DNA from 2 places in the Secundilactobacillus sp. MJ173 genome. Region 2 is predicted to be linked to the other one. Evidence: riboswitches for the same ligand, from Rfam matches in the RefSeq annotation. Region 2 holds a riboswitch; the other holds the start of a gene.
What was found. A riboswitch is a leader RNA that binds a small molecule or an ion and turns the genes downstream of it on or off. The one in region 2 is predicted to bind thiamine pyrophosphate.
Positions count from the first base shown of each region.

Region 1: linked by a shared signal. The riboswitch ahead of allB (allantoinase AllB) and the one ahead of tenA (thiaminase II) in region 2 are both predicted to bind thiamine pyrophosphate.

Region 1 covers NZ_BAAKGN010000058.1:75,502-85,430, forward strand. Annotated here, with positions in the region: gene metF (methylenetetrahydrofolate reductase [NAD(P)H]) at 1-172, opposite strand, end outside; gene metE (5-methyltetrahydropteroyltriglutamate--homocysteine S-methyltransferase) at 159-2,429, opposite strand; gene AC6H04_RS08745 (pyridoxamine 5'-phosphate oxidase family protein) at 3,206-3,694, shown strand; gene AC6H04_RS08750 (NCS1 family transporter) at 3,746-5,089, opposite strand; gene allB (allantoinase AllB) at 5,086-6,468, opposite strand; TPP riboswitch at 6,554-6,645, opposite strand; gene AC6H04_RS08760 (hypothetical protein) at 6,715-7,206, opposite strand; gene AC6H04_RS08765 (hypothetical protein) at 7,218-8,195, opposite strand; gene AC6H04_RS08770 (TetR/AcrR family transcriptional regulator) at 8,438-9,055, shown strand; gene AC6H04_RS08775 (KxYKxGKxW signal peptide domain-containing protein) at 9,240-9,929, opposite strand, start outside.
Region 2 covers NZ_BAAKGN010000071.1:8,553-18,481, forward strand. Annotated here, with positions in the region: gene AC6H04_RS11215 (transaldolase) at 1-705, opposite strand, end outside; gene tkt (transketolase) at 726-2,738, opposite strand; TPP riboswitch at 3,240-3,336, shown strand; gene tenA (thiaminase II) at 3,414-4,079, shown strand; gene AC6H04_RS11230 (GNAT family N-acetyltransferase) at 4,145-4,621, shown strand; gene AC6H04_RS11235 (HAD-IIB family hydrolase) at 4,715-5,536, shown strand; gene AC6H04_RS11240 (OsmC family protein) at 5,628-6,044, opposite strand; gene AC6H04_RS11245 (LysM peptidoglycan-binding domain-containing protein) at 6,186-6,800, opposite strand; gene AC6H04_RS11250 (hypothetical protein) at 7,191-7,574, opposite strand; gene AC6H04_RS11255 (VIT1/CCC1 transporter family protein) at 7,742-8,386, shown strand; gene AC6H04_RS11260 (VIT1/CCC1 transporter family protein) at 8,399-9,106, shown strand; gene AC6H04_RS11265 (FAD-dependent oxidoreductase) at 9,331-9,929, opposite strand, start outside.

The sequences.
Region 1 (9,929 bases), on a different contig from region 2:
TGTCACTACCACCCGCACCATACGTGACACTGATGTAGGCTGGCTTCAAACTCGCTAACACATCAAGGTTGTCATAAAACCGCTCAATCGACTTTTCGCTAGCATTCGGTCGCGGTGGAAATATTTCGAACGAGATCACGGGACGTTCTTTGAAACAATCAACGACCTTCATGTGCGAGTTCCTTACGAACCTGCTGAGTTGCAGCAACGACGTTTTCCAGACTAGCTGTGGTTTCTGTTGTTCCCCGTGTCTTCAGTCCACAATCTGGGTTGATCCAGACGTTCTGCAATGGTACCTTCTTCAAAATCTTGTGAATGGTTCCGGCAACTTCGTCTTCAGATGGGATCCGTGGTGAGTGAATATCGTAAACACCAGGGCCAACGTGGGTCTTAAAGTGGGTCTTCTGGAGCGTATCCAGCAACGTTAAATCAGCACGTGAAGCTTCGAATGAAATAACGTCAGCATCCATGGCATCGATGGCGTCAATGATATCGCCAAATTCACTGTAGCACATGTGGGTGTGAATCTGCGTGGTTGCTTGTGCCTTGCTGCCAACCAGACGGAATGCTGGAATTGCCCAGTCAAGGTAACGACTGTACCAGTCTGACTTTCTCAACGGTAATTTTTCACGTAAAGCAGGTTCATCGATTTGAATGATCTTAATGCCGTTCTTTTCCAGATCAAGTACTTCTGCTTGAATAGCCAAAGCAATCTGTAAGGTGCTTTCCTTCTTAGAAATATCTTCACGAGGGAATGACCAGTTCAGAATCGTCACTGGACCAGTCAGCATCCCTTTCACTGGCTTATCAGTTAAGCTTTGTGCGTAAACTGATTCTGCAACGGTGATTGGGGCAGTGCGGTTAACGTCGCCCCAGATGATTGGTGGCTTAACACCACGGGTACCGTATGATTGAACCCAAGCGTTGCTGGTAAACAGGAAGCCGTCCAGCTTTTCACCGAAGTATTCAACCATGTCGTTACGTTCGTATTCACCATGTACCAGTACGTCCAAGCCAATCTTTTCTTGGAATTCAACACATTCCTTGATCTTATCGCGGTTGAATTGATCGTACTGTTCCTTGGTGATTTCACCACGCTTGTACTTAGCACGGTTACGACGAACTTCGCGAGTTTGTGGGAACGACCCAATCGTGGTGGTTGGTAATTCTGGTAAATTAAATTCCTTCTTTTGGATTGCGGCCCGTTCTTCAAATGATGGTTCGCGGTGGAAGTCACTTTCTTTTAATGAAGCAATCTTGTCGATGATGGCTTGGTTTTCTTCATAACGCGGCTTAGCAAACAGCGCTTCGTTAGCCTTTAAAGCATCATCGCCTGAGCCACCCAGAATGTGATCCAGATCAGTCAGTTCAGTTAATTTTTCTTTAGCAAATGCCAAGTACTTCTTATACTTTTCATCTAACTCAGGTTCATTTTCCAACGTATAAGGTACGTGGAGCAACGAACACGAGGTGCTTAACACAATGTTGGTCTTAGGCAACTTGTGGAGTAAGTCCAAGCGTTGGTCGTAGTTAGCTTTCCAAATATTCTTACCATTAATAACGCCAGCGTACAGTACTTTATCTTCAGGGAAGCCCTTTGATTCAACCAAGTTCAGGCTTTCTTCACCTTCGTGGAAGTCGAGGCCAAGGCCATCGAAGTCCAATGAAGTTAATAGGTCATAACTATCACGCACATCACCAAAGTAAGTCTGTGCCAAAACCTTTAAACCATGCTTGTTGCTCAATAATGGTTTGTAGAGGTCGGTGAAGAGTTCCAAATCAGCTTCGGATTGATCCTTAACTAATTGTGGTTCATCCAACTGAATCCAATCAGCACCCAAATCAGCTAATTTTTCAAAGATACCTTCGTATGCGCTAACCAACGCGTTAGTAAAGTCAGTATCTTGTCTGTTGCCTTCAAAAGCACTCAACCGTAATAGACTGTATGGTCCAAGAACAACTGGGCGAGTTTGGTACCCTTGATCCTTGGCTTCTTGATATTCGTCAAAAATCTTGGTGCCAACCAACTTAACATCCGTATCGTCGTCAAATTCTGGAACGAGGTAGTGATAGTTGGTGTTAAACCACTTCTTCATGCTCAACGCGGTGACGTCACCCTTATCGCCTTGGTAACCACGAGCCTGCGCGAAGTATTCATCTAATGATGATAGGTTTAGATCCTTGTACCGCTTTGGCACAATGTTTAATAAATTAGCGGTATCTAATGTAGTGTCATAGTATGAAAAGTCGTTTGAAACCAACTGATCAATACCAGCATCGCTAATGGTGTCCCAGTTTTGTTTCCGTAATTCAGCAGCAGTTTGGGCTAACTCTTCTGCGCTAATGTCCTTCTTAAAATACTTTTGAACAGCAAACTTTAATTCACGGTGACTACCAATACGTGGGTATCCAATAATTGTTGTTGTCATAATGTAAAATCTCCTTTTATTCAATCATTATTTCATCTCAAATGGTTAATAGCTGATTGACAGGCACATGACCTGACCATCAATGCCATCGCCAAGCAGGTAACTTGCGGTTGAAATTTTGTTGCAATGTAGGTAAGTAATTTGAGGCATTGTTGGTCACTCTCCCTTCTGGATTGGTGGAAATTTTTGGTTTTGTTTTTCGTAGTTAGTGGTTTTACTGTTATGTAGCCTAATCGGGCTTCTCCAGGCAGAGACTTGCACCTAAGGGACTGACACCTAAAACCCAAGTTCGGGGTTTTTGTTGCCAGCCCCTTAGGCTCCAGTCTCTAACCGCCTGAATCCGCACCTTCTTACACAAAAAAGCCCTTATCCCCGCTTAACTGCGAAGATAAGGACGACCTCTCGTGTTACCACCTTAATTTGAAGCCCGCTCACACGGACTTCCTCACCGGGTACCTTTTGATACCCCCGTGCTGTAATGGGCACACCCATGATACTCTAACTTCCGCTCGAATACCCTGTCTTATCGAAGACCATCTTCACACTCGCCCCTTACTGCTTCTCACCACCCGCAGCTCTCTGATTAAGGTTATGAGTACTACTCATCTTCTAATCGTTTTTTCATATCATGGCATTGATGATAAACTCATTAGAGATAATTGTCAACCCACTCATCTTTTTCTTAATTAACTTTCGCATTTTACTCATTATCCGTATACGAACAGCACCGCTTATTCTATAATCAAATTAACTAATAATGAATTGAAGGTTTGATAATGAGACGTACTGACCGTGAAGTTACCGATGAAGCAGCTAAATTAGAGATTATTGATCAAGCACGAGTCATCGACTTGGGCATCCTAGATTTTCCAGCACCCTACGTTGTACCAACTAACTATGGCTATGAATTCAACGACCATCACTTGGTCCTCTACATTCATGGCGCACCCACGGGTAAAAAGCGTGGCTTGATTGCCGCTAATCCAGACGTTTCCTTCAGTATTATCGCTGATTCCAGTCTGGACACACCTGAAAATGAATCCCCGTTAAGCAACTTTAGTTATTTCTACCGTAGTGTTTTAGGCACTGGGAAAGCCACCTTGGTTTCTGACCCAGCCGAAAAAGAACATGCCTTACGTGCTATCTTAAAGCATGAAGTTGGCCGTGAAATGTCGGGTGAAATCTCGGCAAAAGATTTAGCCCATGTTGGTGTGATTCGCATTGACGTGACGCAATTTACTGGCAAAGTTCACAGCGCAGAATAACTGGGACACAACCAAAAAGCAGATTTCCTAAATTTAGGAAATCTGCTTTTTTTATCCTTGGACTGTTTTACTGACACCTAATTTCCAATAAATCAGGCCACCCACGAAGAACCCAACGAACCACGATAAATTAATGATCAAGGCCGCCGATATCGCCCCGAGGAGTAGCGCCAAGGGAGCACGCCACGTAAAAGCAGGCTGCTTACTGGCGTCATATAAGGCTGAAAGGTCAACGTGCTGATGCCGATGCAGATAGTATTCAATCAAAATAATCGCCGTCATTGGCCCGAGAAAAATCGAATATAAGTGGATAAATAACGCCAAGCCCTGTGCTGAACTGTCCTGAACTAAGACCCACGGACAGGTGGCTATCGCCAAAATACCCACAATCGTGGTGGCTAACTGCTGTGGCATTTTTAACAATGACGTCAGCATGTAAGTCGGCGGCATGATGTTGGCTACCGTGTTGGTGGTAATCGTGCCTAACACAATGAAGAATGAAATCACCACCGTCACCCAGCCATTATTCAGTAAATGTGCCATCGCCGTTACTGGGCTAGCAATGCCTGTGACCACCGCCAGCATCGCCCCCGTCACAATGGTCATACCATATGCTAACCCAATCGGTATCAGGTAAAGCAAACCACGTCGCTGATCGCTGAGATTCGGTTTTAGTTCACGGGAGTAGTCGGCTGCGGATTCAAAGATGGCCGTGTAATTACCTAAAAACGCCACGATAAAACCGAAAAATGGCAGTCCCCACGTCCCTGATGGCTGAACCAGTCGCTGCTGAATCACGGCCTGATGTTGCGTCACTAAGAGTACGAAAACACCTAGCATGGCAATCATCACCACGGTGGCAATCGATCCCGTGACTAACTTAATGGACCTGAACCCCCATAACGCCATGACCACTTGGAGCATCTGTAGGAACAAGAAACAGGCAAATGTATGATTGGCGGTGAAACCAAACAGTGTCATCCCGATTTGGTTAAGCGCCAACGCGCCCGTCCATGATTGAAAACCGAACCACACGATAGCGGGAATGCCACGGAATAAACTGGCAATTTTAGCACCTTTGACCCCGAACGACAGTCGCAACTGGATCACGTATGGTGCACCAGTGCGGTATCCAAAGCGATCATTCACGGTAAATAGCAACGTGATGATTGCGATTGCGATGCCAGCTGCCACCATGGTCTGCAGCAGATTCATGGTTGCCACACCAGCCACCACGAGGGATGATCCTAGTGTAATGTTACCAATGTTGAATCCATCGCCCAGCCACATGGCCATGTACGCGAAGATGCCGACTTTACGCTGATCATCCGCAATGGGTTTTAAGTCTTCAGCTACTGCCTGACTCGGTTGCTGAACTGCAGTTGGTGGTGTCATTTCGCACCCTCCGTCACGTGATGATTATGCAAAAATTGCCCAGTAGGCTGATCATCGAAACCCTTCCCTAGTTCAAAAATGGTTTTACCGCGCAACAGCGTTCTAGTCACTCGACAATTAATCTGACGGCCCACGTAAGCCGAAATTGGATTCTTATAATACAGGTCTTCTGGTCGTAACGTGTAGCTTTGGTTAGGATCTAAGAATGCAATATCTGCATCAGCGCCAACTCTCAGTTGCCCTTTATCTTTCAGGCCGAATAATTGAGCTGGTCCCGCAGCGGTTAGCTGGACAAACTGCTGCAAGTTTAAGCGCCCTGATTTAACCGCAACATCGTAAAAAACATCTAAGTTATTCTGCGCACCACTGATGCCACCCCAGACTTCGAAAATATTGTTGTTAGGGTTCGCCTTCATCTCCGCGGGTGCTGGTGAATGGTCCGAGGTCACCGCGTTAACGTGGCCTGCTTGAACTTCCCGCCATAAGTCAGCCTGGACCTCAGGTGTCCGTAACACGGGTGAACACTTCGCTAAGGGACCAATTTGCTTAAAATCAGTCGTATTTAGCGCCAAATAATGCACGCAGGTTTCGCAAGTCACATTCTGCCCCTCTGTTTGTGCTCGTTGAACTTCCCGAACAGCTTCACCAGTCGACAGGTGGACGAAATGTAACTTACAGCCAGTTTGCTTAGCCAGATACAAAGCCCGTCTAACTGCTTCCACTTCCACCATTGGCGGTCGTGAATCAATGTAGGCTTGAATATTCGTATGATGATGGGCAATCTTATCTTCAGCCAGCCGATCAGTCAAAACGGCATTTTCAGCATGTAATGATAGTCGTAAACCAGTCTTAGCGATTGCCTGCATCCCCCGGTACAAATCATAATCATCCACGTTATGGAAATCACCGGGCGCATCACTGCCAGTGGTTGCCATAAACGCTTTAAAGCCAGCTGCACCAGCATCCGCCATCGGTCCAATATCCGCTTGATTACCGGGTACTAAGCCACCATACAATGCAAAATCAATGTAAGATTTACCCTCAGCGATGGCACGATGACGGGTAAATTCAGCTGCGGTTGTCCGAGCCGGAAGCGCATTTAATGGCATCACCACCATACTAGTCGTTCCGCCAGCCGCAAGCGCTTGGCTGCCAGTATGGTAATCTTCCCAGTCACTGCGTCCCGGTTCGTTGATGTGCACGTGTGCATCCACCATTCCCGGTAAAACCAGTTGACCTTGAGCGTCAATCACTTCCGCGGCATCTTCAGATAGCTCACCAATGGCCGCAATTTTACCGTCTTTAATCGCTAAATCACCGTTCACCACACCCGTTGGCGTGACGATCAACCCGTTCTTGATAATCGTTGTTGCTTGCATGTTTCTTCCTCCAAGCCAACACTGTGACTGGTCGCTCAGCAAATAAAAAAGCCCACTTGAATGGTTCTCAAATGGACTGGTAGTCTGTCGACTAACATGGCGCTCCCTACGGCAGTACGAACTGCATCAGGTTATTTGGGTATCTCTCAGCTATCACTAGCACCCCAGACCACAATGTTTATTCAATTTGAATTCTTAATTCTAATTAAAGCGAGTTTACTGAAATAAGTCAAGGGTTTACACTAATTAGCTTGCCGCCAAAAAATCTTCCAGCTTAGCTTGCTTCACGCCCGCAATAGTTTGCCGTAATTTCTCCCAGCTCGATGTCTTTAGCGGATCCAGCATCGTTACCTGTGGAATATCATGAATGCTTGCCACGTAAATGTCGGAGAGAAACACATCAACATCGCTACTCAACTGATTGGTCAGCACAATGCCTGCGCCAAGATTAGCCACCAATAATTTAGCGAAATAGTCCATCGGCACAATACTTTGAACAAAATCAACGCAAATTGTGACGTTATCCCGCGCTAATTCACTAGGCACATCCGCAATCAAAATTTTAACGTAGGACTTGAGCAACTTGGCACGGCATTCGTCACAAAGCTGGAGATCAAAAACCTTAATGGCCTCATCCACCAGTTGCTTGCCTAAAATGGTGAGTGCTGGAAAATCCATGGCCATATGGGACTGATCAGACGCAATAACCTCGGTGAAATCAAAGTAGTCAAACATCATCAGCCACACTGTTAACTGGGTGATATGCTGGGCAGTTTTTGCTGCTCCTCACCCGTGAATTTGGCCTGATCGATCACCAGCGTTTCAGCTAAAACGCGTTCAAAGTGTTTGCTGCCATTATTATATTGCTGCTGCAACTGCTGGCAGAATTTAACCGGCACGGAAGCCATAATTTGCTGACTGCGTAAAAATAAGAATAGGTAACAGATTTCAGAATCAATGTCCGATTCCCCACTATGAGAAACGTTTTCGAGGTAATAATGTTTTAAAAATGACAGTCGTGTATCCCGTTCTAACGTTGCTAAATGACGAATATTTAAAAAATGCCGACCAGCCAACCGTTTAACTTGAATCTGGACAAACATCTTCAATTTCAACCGTTCACTAGGTGTCAGTGAAATACCAAAGGTCATACATAAGAAATTACAAAAACGTGAAGTCTCGCTCTCTAATTCAGGAAATGGGTCTTCAATCCCGTTAAAGAAATGATAATAAATATTAGAAATTTTGGCCCGTTCGACAAGTTCTGGGTGCAGACTGCCACCTATTGGCCGAGCTTGCGTCACCGCTTTATTATCCAGCACATTTTCAACTTGAGTCCGTAGTGCATAGTACTTTGACTGACTCATAAAATGATCAAGCAGAAACTTCTGGCGTGACTGAGTCTGCTGATTAAGATACTCAAATTCAAACACCTGAAACCGCGGTGATTGTTTCAAGTAGATAAGTTGCAACTGCTGACAGATTGAATAATCAATACCGTCACAAACGACAAGATTATCTTTGACAGTGAGTTGACAATCTTTTTGCTGAATACTCCCTAAATCTTGAATTAATTCGTCAATGAGTTGGTTGAACTTATAACGTGTTATCGATACTTGGTCGATGATCTGTTTGACCTCAACATCTCGCCGCGCATTTTCAGCCAATACCCCTAAAATTCCCAGTTTAGTGCGTTCATTCTTCCCCAAAAAAGCTAAATAATCCATAAACCTATCCCCCATTAGATAACCTAGTAACCCCCGCAGTCACTCCTACACAGTGTCTCCCAAGACCTGTGTATAAATACTTAATGCTTATCCAAGAAAACGCTCACAACATAATTGTTGTTTTTCTATTTAAAAATAATATAATGTAGATAAGATTAGTGTACAATACTCAATTAAATAGATTAGTTCATTAATAGACACATCTGATGAGATTGTTCACCAATCATCGAGGGGGAAATAGGATGATAACTCAACTTAGAGGGGGACAAAAAGTGGTTTCTAAGAAGAGTGATCAACCAGATCGGCGAACGTTAAAGACTCAACGTCAATTGAAAAAGGTGTTCGTCAAACTATTGCACGATAATCCAATTGACAAGATCACCGTTGCAGAACTTACTAGAGAAAGTGATATTGGTCGGGGAACTTTCTATATTCATTTTAAGGACGTCTATGATCTCTATGATTCAGTGGTGGCTGATACCGTTAATCAGCTCACAGGTATATTTGAAAAATACTATCCACGTGATGAAAACAACGATTTTACACCAATAGCGACCAATATCGTTGCATATTTCGTTGATCATCAACAATTATTTGAAGCGCTCACTGATCGCGGTGAAAATATTCAGGCTTTCAAGCAAATCAATGCACTATTCATCTATTATGTTTTAGATGCTGAGCATATCGATGCATCCAATGAAAAGTATCGGGCTGCTGTTGGCTTTGCATGTAGTGGCTTAATTGGTACAATCACAGACTGGTTAAACACTCAGCCACAGTCAACAGTAGATGATTTAGTCACCGTCATCAGTAAGAGCATCGCAGCAATGCGAGAAGTTGCTAAGTCGTTTAAGCATTAAGCTCTTAATTAAGCGCAAAAGGACACCGCAATACTCTAGATTAGAGTTGTGGTGTCCTTTTGAATGTACCTCATTTAATCGGGATCAATCATAAAAGCCCCGCATACGCCATCTGCGTATGCGGGGCTTCATCGTTTAAAATTTTGAGGGAGAAATTTAAACGGAAGATAACTACTGTTTGTTACTAAATGTCTTTACGACGTTTCTTTGCTCCTGCCAAGCCAAGTAGTGAAGCAAGTACGCCTAGGAAGCCAAGTGCTGCAACACCCTGTGCTTGATTTTCATCAGTTTGAGGTAATGCGCTCTTGTCAGCAGCTTGCTTGTTGCCGTTAGCCTGACTAGTAGCAGTTGTTGCTGCACCTGCAGAAGTACCTTGGGCAGTTGCTGTACCGCCTTCAGCGTTTCCTGCAGTGGCAGTACCGTCAGTACCAGCTGCAGTACCGTTGTCACCGCCTGCTACTAAGCCGCCGTTGTCGCCAGCGCCTTCAGTAGCAGTGCCTTCACCAGCACCAGTTGAGGTACCAGTAGTATCGCTACCACCATTGTTTCCAGCATTGTCGTTACCTGGAGTCGTTACGGCAGTGCCTTGATCAGTAGTTGGCGTTGTATCGATACCAGTTGAAGGACCAGTTGGGTTACCACCTTGGTTCGGATTCTCACCAGATCCATTATCAGGAGTCTTGTCTTGGTTGACGTTCAAGATAGTCTTAGTCTTACCATCTTTAGAGGTAATCGTAACAGTACCATCTGTGTTAACGGTCCAAGTATCACCATTTGGTAAAGTACCCTTGTCACCGGTCTCACCATTATTTGGAACAGTGACAGTTTGTTTAGAACCATCTGGGAAGGTGATTGTCAGCGTACCATCAGGGTT
Region 2 (9,929 bases):
ACCAGTTGCTTCGATATCGGCCGCAAATCCCTTAACGGTATTCATGGTGATATCATCGCCGGTTTGCCCAGCCTTAGCAACTAATTTGTCAATAATGGTCGGTGGTACGGTAATGATATCAACGCCGAATTGTTCAGCCTGCATAATGCTGTAGACTTCCCGGGTACTTGCCCAGAGTAATTCAACATCACTACGATCCTTGGTTAGTTCAACGCTTTTTTCAACGAATGGAATTGGGTCAATACCCGCATCAGCTACTCGGCCAACGAAAATCGACACGATACTTGGTGTTCCGGGTACGATTGCGTCGACGCTTTCCTTCACTTGTTCAGCGGTAGCGATAGCAGTGACGTTCACTTTAACGCCATCAGCCGTTAAATCATGGATTAAGTCAGTGGTTGGTTCGCCGGCAGTCGTGCGAATTGGAATTTTCACGTAAACGTGAGGACCAAGGTCATGGAGCATTTTAGCTTCCTTGAGCATGGTGTCGTAGTCGTTACTGAACACTTCAAATGAAATGGCTTCGTCAGGGAAAGTAGCGACTGCTTCTTTAGCAAAGGTGAGGTAATCCGTCACACCCGCTTTTTTTAATAAGCTAGGGTTAGTCGTAAAACCAGTGACAAAGTCGTTTTGATTGATGGCTTTCATATCTTCTAAATCTGCACCATCAGAGTAAATTTTTGTTTTAAACGTTAGATTCTTCATGTTAGTTTCTCCTCATAAGATTAAGCATTGGTAGGCTGGTTGCTGAGTGTTTTTAAGTAAGTTGCTGCCACATTATCAGCAGTGAAGCCGAACTGTTTCATGATAGCATCTGGGTTGCCGGACTCACCGTAACTGTTATTGATACCAACAATTTTACCTTGCAAACCAACGTAATGTTCCCAGCCGTAAGAAGTGCCCATTTCAACGGCTACTCGACGGGTGACACTACTTGGCAGCACTTGTTCCCGGTATTCAGCTGTCTGAGCGTCAAACAGTTCAAATGATGGCAATGAAACAACTGAGACGTCGTGACCGGCTTCTTGCAATTGTTTCTGCGCTGCCATAGCCAGTTGAACTTCTGAGCCAGTAGCAATTAAGATGCCTTCTGGTGTTGCTCCCTTAGCAGGTGACAGCACGTAACCGCCGCGTTGCACACCTTGAGCAGCGAGTTCTTCTGTCTGTGGTAAGGTTGGCAGATTTTGCCGAGTCAGCACCAGCATGGTTGGTGTTTCGGACGCAGCAAGCGCAATCTTCCAAGCGGCAATCGCTTCGTTGGTGTCTGCTGGCCGAATCACGTTGACGTTTGGCATTGCCCGGAAACTCATTAACTGTTCAATCGGTTCATGGGTGGGGCCATCTTCCCCAACGGCGATTGAATCATGAGTGAACACAAAAGTTGACGGGATTTTTTGAATGGCAGCTAACCGAATGGCAGCCCGCATGTAATCTGAGAAAACAAAGAAGGTGCTGGCGTAAGCATGAACACCGCCATGCAAGGTCATACCGTTAACAGCAGCAGCTTCCGCAAATTCACGCACACCAAACCAAACGTTTTTACCGAGTCGGTCAGCAGGTTCGTAAGCGTTAGCGGTTTTAACGTTCGTTTTGTTTGAGGAGAATAAGTCGGCACTGCCACCCCAGAAACTAGGTAATTGTTCAGAAATTTCGCCAATGATCCGTTGACTGGTATTTCGACCAGATTCTGATTCGCCAACGTGGCTAATGGGAATCTTCAGATCACATGAAACTGGTTTGAAACTTTGTAAAAACTGAGCTGCAAGTTCAGGATACTTACCTGAATAATCATCAAATAACGTTTGCCAGTGGCCTTCGCTATCAATACCGCGCTGTTTAACCGCAGTGTCAAAGTTTTGACGCACATCATCAGGAATATCGAATGGTTCGTAGTCCCAGCCGAGCTTTTCACGAGTGGCGGCCATGTTTTCGTCGCCAAGGGGCTTACCATGCACGCCGTTGGTACCAGCGTTTGGTGCGCCAAAGCCGATGGTGGTTTTCACATCGATCAAGGTAGGCTGATCAGCGTTTTGCTTAGCAGTTTCGATGGCTGCACTAATTTCTGCAGGGTCGTTACCATTGGCTACGTGAAGTACTTGCCAGTTGTACGCTTCAAAGCGTTTAGGGGTATCGTCAGTGAACGCCATGTCAGTAGGACCATCCAGCGAAACGCTGTTATCGTCATATAAAACGATCAGTTTACCTAGCTTAAGGTGACCGGCAAGACTAGCAGACTCATGAGAAATACCTTCCATGAGGTCACCATCGCCAGCAATCGCGTAGGTATAGTGATCCATAATGTTAAACCCAGGTTTGTTGTATTGTGCGGCAAGGTGAGATTCAGCCATTGCCATTCCTACAGCCATGCCCAAGCCTTGACCCAATGGCCCAGTAGTTGCTTCGACGCCTTCTGTCACACCGTATTCAGGGTGACCGGGTGTTTTACTGTTCAGTTGACGGAATTGTTTTAAATCTTCAATCGTTAAGTTAAAGCCTGAAAGGTGTAATAAACTGTACAGCAAAGATGAACCGTGACCGGCAGATAAAATAAACCGGTCGCGATTGAGCCAGTGCGCATCAGTTGGGTTAATGTTTAAATGTTTAGTCCATAGCGTGTACGCCATTGGTGCAACACCAAGGGGTAATCCAGGATGGCCAGAATTGGCCTTTTCTATCATATCAACACTTAAGAATCGAAGTGCGTTGATTGATTTTTGGTCTAGGTTGTTATTTTGCAAATTAATCACGCTCCTATGCCTATGAAATATACGGTAACTAGTCTAATATGTCAACTATCACAATCCAAATGGTATAGTTAATATATTGGGCTATTTCAACGAAATTTTCACCGAAATTGATTAGTTTGAAAGCTCGCCAAAATAGGCTTCTTTAATCATCAAACTGAATCAATATGCTAATGATGAAAATTACAGGGCATTAAGCGAAAATTAGAAATAGTTTTCAATGTAAAATTAATTCAAGGAAACAGCTGAATTAATCTTTAGGAAGGTCTGATCTGCTAAAAAATTGATGAAAGCAAGTTACATTTAGGAAGTCGGACTGAAATCTGGGAAGGATAGTCCGTGTTTTCATGAAAGTTTCAGCATCTCAGTAATCGTTAAAAGGACATTAAAAAATAATTTGAAAAGTTTAATTAATAGTAACATGAGTTAAGTGAATAAAAAAGGGATTTTGGTCTTTTTTAGCAGAGTAAGGTGTAAAACATGCTATACTCAACGTATATTAACTAGGGGCGCAAATTGCTGAGACGGTCGCGGACCGAACCCTTTGAACCTGTGAGCTAACCCTCGCGAAGGAAAGTTAACGCGTATTTTGCGATAAAACTGCCGGCCAGGGTTTCTCTGGCCGGCTTTTTCGATTCAGCAGTTTTCGTCGCTTGAGGAGGTTTTATATTGTTTACTGATCAAATTCATCAAGCAGCGGCACCATTCTGGCAAAAGAGTTTTGAACATCCCTTTATTCATGAACTGCAGTCCGGTACTTTACCCAAAGACGTTTTTCGGTATTATCTCATTCAAGATCGGTATTATCTGAGTGAATTTGGTAAATTGCATGAGTTAGTAGCGGATCAAGTTGATGACGCTCATGGTAAACAGTTTTTGTTAGAAGGCGCTCAGGGGTTGAAAGACGGCGAAATCGCTGTTCGTGAAGGCTTCTTTGAACAACTGGGGATTACGCCAGCAGAGATTGCCAGCACGCCCATTGCGCCCACAGCTTATAACTACGTCAATCATATGTACGCGGAGCTTTATCGTGGCACGCCTCAGCAGGCTATTGCCGGTTTGCTGCCGTGCTATTGGCTCTACAATCAGATTGGTCAGCAACTGGTTGCCAAGGGGTCGCCAGTTGAACTATATCAACGTTGGATTGAAACTTACGACAGTGATGATTATACCGACAGCGTGGACCAGATGATTGATTTGACTAATCAAGTTGCTGCACAGTCGGATGCAACTACCAGGGATAAAATGCAAACAGCCTTTGTCCGCAGCAGTGCCTATGAACTGGCATTCTGGCAAATGGCTATGGATCAACAGAAGTGGCAAGTCACAGCCTAGACTTTTCTCATCTTCTCTTAATTGGTATAATGCTAAACAAACATAAGGGAAGATGTGATATACATATGAAGATTCGAGAAATTAAACCAGCAGATGATGCCCAAATGGCAAAAATTCTGCGGACGTCGTTAGAGCAATTGCATTTAAATTTACCTGGGACAGCATACTTTGATCCCTTCGTCGATCATTTGAGCGAATGGTATCGGCAGACACCCGCTGCGAAATACTTCGTGGCAGTGGCGGATACAGACCGAGTGGTTGGCGGCTGCGGTGTGGGACCGATCGCCCCCGAACAGGGAATTGCCGAGTTACAGAAACTTTACGTGGATCCAGATTATCGGCACCATGGGACGGCTAGCCAACTGTTACCAGCCTGTTTTGACTACGCTAAGGCCCATTATCAGTCACTGTATTTAGAAACCTTTGCTGCCATGAAACCCGCGAATCAGCTGTATCAAAAAATCGGCTTCAAACCGTTGTCTCAGCCACTTTCTCAATCAGAACATAGTGCCTGCGATACCTGGTACATGAAGTCGCTGTGAATTAATTACTGAAAAAGTAAAAATTAACATGCAGTTTTCACCATTTTCCGTTATGATAATCGGTATGGAAAATTTAAAAAGCGGGGTAATGAAATGATCAAGATGGTAGCAGTCGACATGGATGGCACTTTTTTAAACGACGAGCGTAAGTATGATAAGCAGTTATTTCTGTCAGTGTTCGAACAGATGAAAGCTCGTCATATTCATTTCGTTGCTGCTAGCGGTTCGCAGTATCAACGGTTACGGCACGAGTTTGCGGAAGTTGCCGATCAAATGGACTACATCTCACAAAATGGTGCGATTGTTCATAGTGGCAGTGAACTTCAGCATATTGAAGCGATTAGCGATGAACAGGTTCATGGCGTGATTCAGCTGTTAAAGAAGACGTTTAAACCCGGATCGATCGTTCAAGAAGTCGTTTCTGGTCTGCATGGCACTTATGTTAACCGCGATCTGGATCCAGAGATTTTAAAGATCGTGAAGTATTACTATCGACCAGTGATTGGCGTTGATAATCTGGCTACGATTGCGGGTAAAAAGGTGAAGGATCAGTTTACCAAACTTGCCATCAGCTTCAAGCCGGGCATTAACTTTGATTCAGCTTCGGCCAAGTTGGCTAAAGTTTTGCCGACGAAACTCACCAATGAAACGTCAGGATTTAACACTGATCTGGTGGGGTCTGCCAACGCCAATAAGCGGTCAGGCATTCGCATCTTACAGGATCATTACCAAGTTGCCGATGATGAGTTAATGACTTTTGGTGATAACGAAAATGACTTGAGTATGCTGACTATGACACCGCATAGTTTTGCTATGAAAAATGCTGCGGCTAAGATTCAGCAGTCAGCTGCCCACGTGACAGAATTTGACAACAATCATAACGGTGTTTTGGAAACCTTGAAGATGGCGCTTTAAGTTAGATGTAGAGCTTGTGCCATACTTAGTGGATTCCAGAATTTAGCAAAAAGCCATGGTACTCGATAATCGGGTATCATGGCTTTTGTGTTTACTGAAACGTAATATCCATTGGAATTGCACCGATTAATGATTCGTGCACGGTACATTTTCTGACAACTTCATTTAAGAAAAATTGGTGGTCAGAAGGGGACAGGTTAGTCTCCGCGGTGATCTTAATCGTCATGTGCGTCACTTTAGAACTGCCATCGCTGAAGGTGGTTGTTTCACCAGCGACATCCACCTTGAACTTCTTAACGGTTAAATTGTCTTCTGAGTTCTCAATGTCACGCGCCGTTACACTCATACAGCTACCAACGGCACCCAATAAATATTGAACGGGATTTGGCGCAGCGTCGGTTCCCTTGGCAACTAAAGGCTCATCAGCCAAGTAGGTGTGACCGCCAGTTTGATTCATCACTTGTGTACCGGCTGGTCTTAGAGTTGAATGTACGATGTATTTTCCCATTAATAATAGCCTCCAAATATCATTTTACGTTATTGTATCACAGGAACCCTAAAGACGGTGTTGGTGAGAGTTCCTGTTAGCACAAAAAAGACTTTCCCCAGTTGTGAAGAGGAAAGTCTTTTTTATTTTTTAAAATGATGTCTAACCAACCACACGCACTTGGACTGATTGACGCCCAAATTGCATAGCTTCGGAGTTAGTCATTGAAATGTCTAATTGGTTAGGGTTGCTGTAGGTGAAAGTACCCGTATCGTTAACCACCCGGTTTTCGGTATGGCCGTCTTCAAACTTGATTTCAAGCTGAGTTCCTTTAGGATAACGATCTAAGGCAGCCGCCACACCAGTACCGGTAGGAATAGAAGTCCCTTGGCCACCAGCTGCGACTTGTGGATCATAAGCAGTTGCTTCCATAGTCGTCCAACCGCTAGTAGCAGTCTTAGTTGCGGTTTGTTTTGGTTTACTGTTAGTGTTTGAGGTGCTTTCCGTCAATGGCTTGATTCGTGAGTGTTTATCAGCCTTTGTAGCGGAAGGAAGGGTTAACTTTTGATTTGGTAAAATCACAGCCTGTGCAGAGCTGAGTGAGTTAGCGTCAACAATTGCCTTAGTAGTGGTGTTGTTGTCCTTAGCAATGCCCCAAAGGCTATCGCCTGATTTAACAGTGTATTCTTTAGCGGAAGCAGAGATAGTAGTAAAACCGAGACCGATTAAAGTACCGAACATGAGTAAACTACGTGAAAATAATGATTTTGGTAACATAAAATGTATGACCAACCTTTCGATGTTATGCTATAAAGCATAGGGATTAAATTAATTAAACTATAAGCTAGGAATTATTTATCCTTGCCACGAGTATTACTATAACATGCTAAATCTGCTTTTCAGTGACAGAATCACTACATTAAATCTGGAAATAGTCATGTTTTTGAAATTTTGTCATATTCGTGTAACAAACAGAAATATGAAAGCGCCACGTAACATAAATGTTACATTTAACTGAAATATAAATTAGAAAATGAGGATACTTCAGTGCAATTTTTGAGTACAAAGGCGGGAAGTTGGAGAAAAATAATCAAAAAGACCGACTCTTTCAAGTTTTGGAAGAGTCGGTCTTTTCGCTCATATCGCGTATGAAATATTAAGGGAATGTTACAAAAGTGCTAATGCAGCCGTTTCGTCAATGGATAATCCGTTATATAGAAAGGGATTGCGTGTAAAAAGGGCGTATTCAGCTGCATGAGTTTTTTGCCAAGATCGTAGTTGGTCAATCGAAATGGGCAACGGGATAGTTGAGTGATCATGGTTCAAATTTAGAACAAATAAGAGTCGGTGCGAGGTGTAGGTGAGGTTTTCGCTGACCAAATCTAGGTACGCCTGCCCAAGTTTCTTGTCTAAACCACTTAATGAAGCAGGTTTTAGTTCGTTTAATTGTGTCTGAAAAGCCGAAATTTGTGGTTTTGAAAGTGGGCCGGTGAGAATTGCGTCACGTGTTGCGATATATAGTTGTCGGTACTTTGCCACTTGTTCGTTCATAAAAGGGACCTCCGCTTTGCAAAAATACAATAAAAAATCCGCAAAAGTATTTTACTTTTGCTTGAAGAGAGTTTAGAATGATTGTTGTAGATAAGAATTATTCTAAAGTGGAAAGAAGGTTGATATTCGTGAAAAAGAAGCAAACTCTCGCGCAACGTATTAATATCATGCGTGCAGCCGTAATGGGTGCTAACGATGGTATCGTGTCAGTGGCCGGTATCGTTATTGGTGTTGCCGGTGCGACTACCAGCAACTTTGCTATCTTTATTTCTGGTATTGCAGGAATGCTGGCCGGTACGGTGTCTATGGCGATGGGCGAATACGTTTCAGTCAACACGCAAAAGGATGCGCAGCGGCGAGCAGTCATGAATCAGAAAGAAGCACTGGCAGATCATTACGATGACGAGTTTAATTTTGTTAAGCAAAAGTACGTCGATGGTGGTATCACACCTGAACTTGCCGAGCAGGCTACGCGCGAGATGATGAGCCAAGACGCACTAGTGACAACTGTCCGTGAACGTTACGGTTTCGACGTTGGGGAATATACGAGCCCGTATGCGGCGGCGATTGCTTCGATGATTTCGTTTCCAATTGGCTCTATTCTACCACTCTTAGCAATCACCATGTTACCAGCAGCTATTAGAATTTGGGGTACTTTTTTGGCGGTCATTATCGCATTAGCCGTAACTGGTTTTAGTGCTGCCACCTTGGGGGATGCGAAGCGTGGTAACGGGATGGTCAGAAACATTGTGTCTGGTGTGCTGACGATGATTGTTACCTATGCAATCGGTACGTTAATTGGACATATCTAGGGAGGGCTTAAAATGAGTGAAGTACTTATCAAACCAAAAAAGAAAAAGCCTAACCAAACGATGGATGAAAAATTAAACACCTTACGTGCGGGTGTTCTGGGTTCCAATGATGGGATCCTAACCGTGGTCGGTGTGCTGTTTAGTGTTGCCGTAGCGACGCCCAATCAATTCACCATCTTTATTGCGGGTCTGTCAGATTTGCTAGCCTGCGCCTTTTCCATGGCATCGGGTGAATATGCTTCAGTTAGTACCCAAAAAGATACTGAAGAATCGACAGTTCGGACTGAAAGACGCTTGTTGAAGACTGACTATCAAGCTGAGCTTCAAGCGGTGATCAATCACTATACTGACCGTGGCGTTACTGAAGAAACAGCGACCAAGATCGCCAATGAGTTAATGGCTAAAAAGCCGTTGGAAACGGTGGTCAACGTGAAGTATGATTTAACGCTAAACCACTATATGAACCCGTGGAATGCCGCGTTCTCATCGATGTTTTCTGCAGCTGCAGGTGGTGTCTTTCCACTGTTAGCGATGACGTTATCGCCAGTTTCGATTCAATGGCCAGTCACAATTTTGGCGGTCTGCGTTTCGGTTGGGATTACCGGTTTTCTTAGCGCTAAGCTAGGTAAAGGGTTAGTTAAAACAGCCATTATTCGTAACATTATTGTGGGGATTCTCACCATGATTATTCACTACGGTGTTGGGCTGATGTTGAAGTAATCGCGTGTGACACAACTCGGTAGATTCCAGAATTTAACACTAAAAATGCGTTTTCCGGCGGTGAACTGTCGGAAGACGCATTTTTGGTGTTAAATGGCCGAAATCTGAGTTGTGGCACCGATTTTGGCTAGTTTAAAGTATTGAGCAAACCCCAATTTTTTGTTGTATGCCGTCAAAAACGGATGAAGTATTTATCAATATAGACTTAAGCCACAAACGCTTAATTATTTTGTTTCTTGATTTGGCTGATTGTAACCAGGTGCTGTGAACCGTGGCTCGGTTCGACCAGCCAAGTTTTCTTTATTAATGGCTAGCTGTGCGACTTGGTTTAAGTAGTTAAATGGGTAGTCGAAATTTGGTTGGAACAGCATATCGACAAACGCCAGATCATCAATAGTATTGTTGTTTTGGATAGCAATTGACACGGCATTTGCGGATTGCGTAATATCGTGTTTACTAAGCAGTTGGGCACCTAGAACGCGCCGACTCGCTTTGTCGTAGACTAGTACAATGGTCAGTGGATCAGTAGACGGCATGTAGCCTGGACGCCACGTACCATCGAAAGTAACACTATCGGCATCGATACCACGTTTAAGCGCATGAGTCAGTGTTAAGCCGGTGGTTGCTAGTGCGTGGTCATAGAGACTCAAGGCTGAACTGGCCTGAGTCCCAATGTAGGGGTGGGTATGACCAAAGATGTTGTGTGCGACCAGCATTCCCTGGCGAATGGCGACACTGGCCAGCGGTGTATAAGCTGGAGCTCCTGTTGGATTGAAACGCACCATGCAGCAATCACCCGCAGCATAAATATCGGGATTGGATG